Regions from separate parts of the Paenibacillus sp. FSL E2-0178 genome, predicted to be linked through region 2. Evidence: riboswitches for the same ligand, from Rfam matches in the RefSeq annotation. Region 2 holds a riboswitch; the other holds the start of a gene.
The links. Region 2 has a riboswitch for cyclic di-GMP ahead of MHI42_RS22040 (flagellar assembly protein A). Riboswitches for the same ligand answer to the same signal wherever they lie in the genome.

Region 1 (3,418 bases), 2.6 Mb from region 2:
GCGAATGAAATCTCGGTGGATATTGCTGACATGACGGAATCGATCAAAGATATCGAAACCAAAGTCTCCAATTATACGAACTCTACCAAGGAAATGAACAAACGCTCCACCCATACACTGGAGCTGGTTGAAAAGGGACGCCAGTCCGTAGACACTCAAGCCGAAGGCATGCGGAAGAATATCCAGGCTACACAAAAAGTAGCAGATACGATCGAAGCGCTCTCACAGAATGCCCGCGGCATTACCATGATCACCAAGACCATCACGGAAATTGCCGAACAAACCAATCTTTTGTCGCTTAACGCCTCCATTGAAGCTGCACGCGCAGGTGAGCACGGACGCGGTTTCGCAGTTGTAGCGCAGGAGGTCCGCAAGCTTGCCGAAGAATCAACCGCCTCCACCAAGGAAGTATTCGGGCTGGTACGCAGCATCGAAGCCGATATCAAGCAGGCTATCGATAACATCGCTATTAATGAAGAGGTTGTTCAGGTGCAGAACGAGATGATAACGGAGACCGCACATATTTTCGCGCAGATCGTACATAGTGTGCAATACATAACCGAGCAGATCTCCTCCTTCTCCGCTGAGAGTGATCTGATGCTGGAGAGTGCGCTCAAGATCTCCGGGGCAATCGAGAATATCTCGGCCATTACCCAGGAGACGGCAGCAGGTACCGAGGAGGTGTCCGCGGCAATGAACGAACAAATTCATGCCCTGCAGTCCGTAGCGGAAGAGACCGAGAAAATGACACAATCTGTCTTCCAGCTGCAAAAAACAATCCATATTTTCAAATTCTAGCAGCAGCCCAAAGAGACCCTTTCCGCAGAGCAGTCTGCGGGAACGGTCTCTTTTTGGCATGAAAAAAGCAGATTGTAATGTAATATTCACAAAGTGTTAAAATAGTGCATAACCCTAAAATAACGCCTTTGCACTTCTTTACTGCTAATTCTTTATTACTAATAAACTAACATTATTTTAAATTTTAATCACCTATTTCTTAAGACCTATTTAAGGGTTCTTCCAGCCTATAATTCTAATACATCTGCATAGTTTTATGAGGTTCCCATGATGTTATGAGGCTTATGGCTTATGCAGATTAAATTCCGCTCTTTTTCTGCATTTGCATTATAAGACTTTGGTCTTCCAGACGCATCCATTTTCAAAAGTTTGAATATCTAATATTTCATCTCCTATTACATCTGAATATTCGCCAAATTTCGCGTTTTGCTGCAAAAGGCTTATTGACAAAAGGCGAGCGAGGAATATATTGTAAAGGAAAATTATCCTTCGCTGTATTGATAACAACATATGAGGCAAAATTCACCGAAAGGGAATGACGCAAAGCCATGGATCTACAGTCTCACTTATCCGGTGAGATCATGACAGCCAGGTTGCTGAAAAACTATGAACGTCCGGGAATCCGCGTTCAGTAATGGTGATTCGTGCAACAGGCCTGTGCTCCTATTTCGAGTACAGGTTTTCTATTGCTAGCATACAATCAAAAAACAACTTGTGGGGTGGATGTTCTGAAGACAGTTGCAGATTATATGGCGGAAGCATTACGCGATCTTGGGGTAACACATTCTTTTGGTATTATTGGCAAGTCCATTTGTCCTATAGCTCTCAAACTTGTTGACTATGGCATTGAGTTTATTCCCGGCCGGCATGAGTCCAGCTCTGGCTTCGCAGCAGGCGGCTATGCACTGAAAACAGGCAGTCTCGGGGTTGCCTTCGGCACTTCCGGTCCCGGCGGAACGAATCTGTTAACCGCAGCAGCACACGCCAAAGCCAACAATCTCCCGGTGCTCTTCATTACCGGTCATCAGTCCATTAAAGAGCTGGGGATTCCCCAGTGTCAGGATTCCACATCCTACCTTGCCGATTTGGCAGACATGTTCAGACCGGCCACTCTTTTCAGCAAGCTGGTTGAACGCGGCGACCATTTCAGTACGATTTTCAATCATGCCCTGTCTATCGCCCTTGGTGACAAGAAAGGACCTGTTCATTTATGTATTCCGTTTGATGTTCAGACCGAGCGCCTTGAAGAATGCCGGATTGTCCTTCCGCAGCGGGAAAGGCTCGTCAGCTACGCCAACTACGAACGGGTCATTTCAGCGATCAATGCTTCCAGCAGACCTCTGATCATTGCCGGTAAAGGAGTCAACCGCTCCGGTGCGCACAAGGAACTGGTTCAATTGGCCGAGACCTTCAACATACCTGTAGTAACCTCCCCCGGCGGTAAAGGAGCCATTGCTGCGGATCACCCGCTCTATCACGGTCCTGTGGGCGTTGGCGGATGTACGCATGGGGATGAGATGTTGAACAACAGTGATCTGTTTATCGTGCTTGGTTCGCGTCTGAGCGATATGACCATATGCAATCTTAAGAAGGAGAATCATCCGGATCAGCTGATCCAGTTTGATGTTGATCCAACCTTTGTCGGTAAAATACTGACTTCCGATACCATTTCCGTCGGCGGCGATTTGCGTGACAACCTGGAGCTGTATCTCGGCAAGATTGATCCGTCCACCATAACCAGACGTGAAATAGAAATCTCCAATCACTATACTGAAGAGCTGCCTGTGCTGTCCAAGCTCTCGCTGGCTTCGGTAATGAGCACGATGAGCGATTTGATTCCATACAACAGCAGCGTGTTTGTTGATGACGGCAGCCACGGCTTCAATGCGGTCAAATGGTTCAACGTGAAGAAACCGGGGAGCTTTATATTTGATGCCTATTTCGCCTGCATGGGGAATTCAATCGGCATGGCCATCGGTGCCAAGGCTGCTGCGCCGGAAGAGACGGTCTTCTGCATTACCGGTGACGGCTGTTTCATGATGCTCGGAACTGAAATTAACACAGCAGTTTGCAAGAATATCCCGGTTATTTTCATCGTTGTGAACAATATGCAGCTGGATATGGCGCTTAAGGGTATGGAAAAAACAACCGGACGTATTGATGGAACCATCTTTGAAGTCCCCATGGATGCAGTGAAGTTTGCTGAGTCCCTGGGAGCCACCGGCTTCCGCGCAGAGACGCAAGAGGAGTTTGCCTCTGCAATCAGCCAAGCAGTTGAACTTAACCGCGTAGCTGTTATTGAGCTGTTGACTGACCGTGACGAAATGCCTCCTACGGCCCACCGTACACTGGATCTCAACTAGGCTGTATGTTACAGATTTCCTAACTTACTATCAGGAGGCAAACAAGTGAATATGAACGTAGACAGCGGACTGGACCATTTCACCAATCTTTCCGGGGACTATGGGGCCAAAGCCCTAGCTCCTATTAAAGAGCATTTTCCCGAATTAGCCGAGTATATCATGGGCAATGCATACGGTGATATTTTTCAACGGACCACCATCGGTTCAGACTGGAAAGAAATTGCCGTCATCTCTTCTTTGATCACCATGGGACAATT
Region 2 (3,418 bases):
TCCGCGTCCCGCAGGATCAGTTCTCCGCCGGACTCCAGGATACTGTTATGGGAACGGGCAATATTAATGAAGACATGCTCCTCCTGGAGCAGTTCAATGTCTTCACACAGATTACGCAGCAGCCGGGAGAAGCTGTTCAGAACACTGTCAGTGATAAACTCGGTGAACTGCCCCGGATGGGTAAAAACCTCCAGCATCTGCTTGAGCTGATCCGTACCGGGCTGGGGGGCCCCTTCCATGCACAGCAGTGCGGATTTAAGATCGCTGATCAGGCACTCTATATGGCTGTACTTATCCTCCAGCAGCAGCATAACCACCAGACCGTATTTCACGGATTGCTGGCGGGATTCTACATTCTTGGCCAGCAGCCGGGCGGCTTCCCGCAGTCCGCCAACTTCAGTCAGCAGAAGACTGGAGAAGCGGTGCAGGCGGTGCTGGTGTACCCCGGCAAGTCCGGTGTGCAGGCTGCAGCCGGTTACTTGACCGCTTATATAGATACTGCCTGTAGCCGTAATTGTAGATTGGCAGACGTTGCCGTAGATATACACATTCCCTAACGCCTCAATACACATAGGGCCTTCAATATCTGAGGGTACGACGATGTCACCTGCAAACATAATCTCACGGGCTGTTGCCGCCATTTCCTTGGTGATGAGGCATAGGTCCGGGAAATCGCAGGTTGTGACGCTGCCGGAGTCTCCGCAGATGCGGGGTCTGCCCGTACGCAGAGCCGCGATCTCCCCGTTTGGAAGCAGCCGTGCATTGTCTCCGGCTGCGAAATAAATATCCTGCGGTGGAGGTGGAGGCAAGATGCCTCCTTCTACGTCGAATCCGGGAATTCCCTCTTCGGGCGGCAGCTTGCGGGCGAATACCTCTCCCTCTCTGGCGAAGGGTGCTCCCGGAAACCGCAGATAATCTAAGGAATCTGCAGCTTCCGCAGTTCGTCCCTCCCGGAGCATTCCATTGCCTGTGAGCGTATGCTCCGGGAGGGATAGCTGCAGCCTTGATTTCTTGCCGGGCAGCGGGGCTCTCCCTTCTGCGATACAGACAGGGAGATATGTAGGGTTGTTCAGTTCGGCGTATAGGGCCGGGATATTCAGATTCCGCAGAATGGAGCGGTTATCCAGCGAAGAAAGAATCTGTTCTATGGTGAGCGTGGACAGCAGCATCGCCCGGTTAGGCTCAGCCCGGACTGCGGCTTCGAAGGAAGCCGGGCAATTGACCAGATTCCAGGCGTACTTCTCTGCACGGTACAAGGTGAAATGCACTTTGAGCTTGTCAGGTGAAACCGTAATCTGATACTGTGGCTTCTCGCAAATTTCCCAGGTAATATGATCCGCTGAGGTCACCTCAGTAGGCTCTGTAACGGTCTTCCAGTTGATCTTCAGCACTACAGGATGAACAGCGGAGATCCGGGCGGGCTTGCCGCCAGAGAGCGGGGGAGTAATGAAGATCTGATTATTCTGCACAAGGATAATTCCATCCTTATCTCCATTCATCCCGCCGGAAGTCCGGCCCTCCACAGAGAAAGAATCCAGGAATCCGGTCCGTTCAAGCATCAAGGATTCCACGAAATCATATCGGGTTGGTTCGATGAATTGCTGCGGCATTATCTTAACCTCGCTTTTTCGTATAATCAATGGCATTCGTACAGAAAAGAGCATCATAAAGCCTGGGGGATCTCCCGGTGACTGATGGCTTACGTGGTCTCTATTGGCAGCCTGGCGACCATAAACGCGGATTCTCAGCATTCTTAGGCCCATTGCTTTGCGTCCTACCCTTTCAGGAAGTTTGCCTTTAGAAATAGATCAATGATATACACTCAGCATGAGGCGATTTCAATCGACTGTAATCGACAAAAAAGGTCATAACTGGTTCCTGCGCTGCAGGAACTTCTGCAAACAAGCTTAATTCTAGTACTTAAGGAGCTATTTTTCAACTGTATTCTGCCAATTTATTAATAATCTTGAAATGTGCAGCTCTATATTGCTTGAAAAACTGGTTTCCCAGCGCTTACAGCTTATGGGAGGAGTCTGCTCTGCAAGAAAAGCCGGATCTTTGAGCTGGAGAACGGACTGCTGCTGAGGCTGCCTGCGTTGGGCGGCTTTTTTTAATATATGAATGGAGTTAATCCGGGGTTTATATGTAATGTTCATGTTATATATGTAGAATAACACAAACAATTAGCACATTATTTCGTAATAAAAACGAAGACATTGCAAATTTGTTGTAATATAATCTAACAAACAGCAGGAAAAATTAAATTAATGTTAATAAACATAACATTAAATATATGCATTGAATTCTGGAAGGGGAGCATGAACCATGCAGATTACAGCAGCACCTTACACCTGGCCCTATGACGGCGTCCTTGATCCGGCGAAGACGGCACTGATGATTATCGACATGCAGACGGATTTTTGCGGCAAAGGCGGTTACGTGGAGCGAATGGGCTACGACCTCTCATTAACAGCCAGAGCGATTCAGCCGATTGGGCGGCTGCTGGCACGCATCCGGGAAATTAACGGATTCACCGTTATCCATACCCGGGAGGGCCATAAGCCGGATCTGTCCGATCTGCCGGCGAATAAACGGTGGCGGAGCAGACAGATCGGCGCTGAGATCGGCTCGGAAGGACCGGCGGGACGGATTCTCGTACGGGGCGAGCGCGGCTGGCAGATCATTGATGAACTGGCACCTATACCGGGAGAGCACATTATCGACAAGCCGGGTAAAGGCAGCTTTTATGCTACGGACCTGGATTTAATATTGAAGAATAAAGGGATTACCCATCTGATTCTGACCGGAATCACGACGGATGTCTGTGTACACACGACGATGCGCGAAGCCAATGACCGCGGTTATGAATGTCTGATCCTGGAGGATTGCACGGGTGCTACGGATTATGCCAATCATCTGGCAGCGCTCAATATGGTCAAAATGCAGGGTGGTGTCTTCGGCAGTGTGAGTGATTCGCAAGCGGTGCTGAAGGCGCTGGAGCAATTCTAGATACAAATTACGAATGACCAGTATTCCAAATAACATCATAACGGGGGAATCACCATGTGGAACAAGTCCAGAACCAAAGCGCTTATCCTGCTCACTTCACTAATGCTGCTCATTACAGCCTGCGGCAACAATTCGGATACCGGCAAGGCAGAGGGACAGGGGGCGGAAGGCTCCGGTGAGCTTAAGAAGGTTGTTCTGAGGTTGAAGTGGATTCATCAGGCGCAGTTTGCCGGGTTCTATACCGCCGTTGAAAAGGGCTTCTATAAGGAAGCGGGGCTGGATGTGGAGATTCGGCCGGGAGGCTCGGATTTTCCGGCGGTACAGATGGTCGCTTCGGGCAGTGAGGAGTTCGGGGTAACCGGTGCTGACCAGATCATTATTGCCAGAGAAAAAGGCGTACCGGTTAAGG

Region 1: it holds a riboswitch for cyclic di-GMP, as region 2 does, so the genes downstream of both, MHI42_RS33060 (thiamine pyrophosphate-binding protein) here and MHI42_RS22040 (flagellar assembly protein A) in region 2, are expected to answer to the same signal.

The regions. Positions count from the first base shown of each region.
Region 1 is NZ_CP151953.1:7,691,489-7,694,906, reverse strand. Features, by position in the region: gene MHI42_RS33065 (HAMP domain-containing methyl-accepting chemotaxis protein) at 1-798, shown strand, start outside; cyclic di-GMP riboswitch class I at 1,303-1,399, shown strand; gene MHI42_RS33060 (thiamine pyrophosphate-binding protein) at 1,518-3,161, shown strand; gene MHI42_RS33055 (carboxymuconolactone decarboxylase family protein) at 3,213-3,418, shown strand, end outside.
Region 2 is NZ_CP151953.1:5,059,127-5,062,544, forward strand. Features, by position in the region: gene MHI42_RS22040 (flagellar assembly protein A) at 1-1,610, opposite strand, end outside; cyclic di-GMP riboswitch class I at 1,713-1,806, opposite strand; gene MHI42_RS22045 (isochorismatase family cysteine hydrolase) at 2,326-3,009, shown strand; gene MHI42_RS22050 (ABC transporter substrate-binding protein) at 3,064-3,418, shown strand, end outside.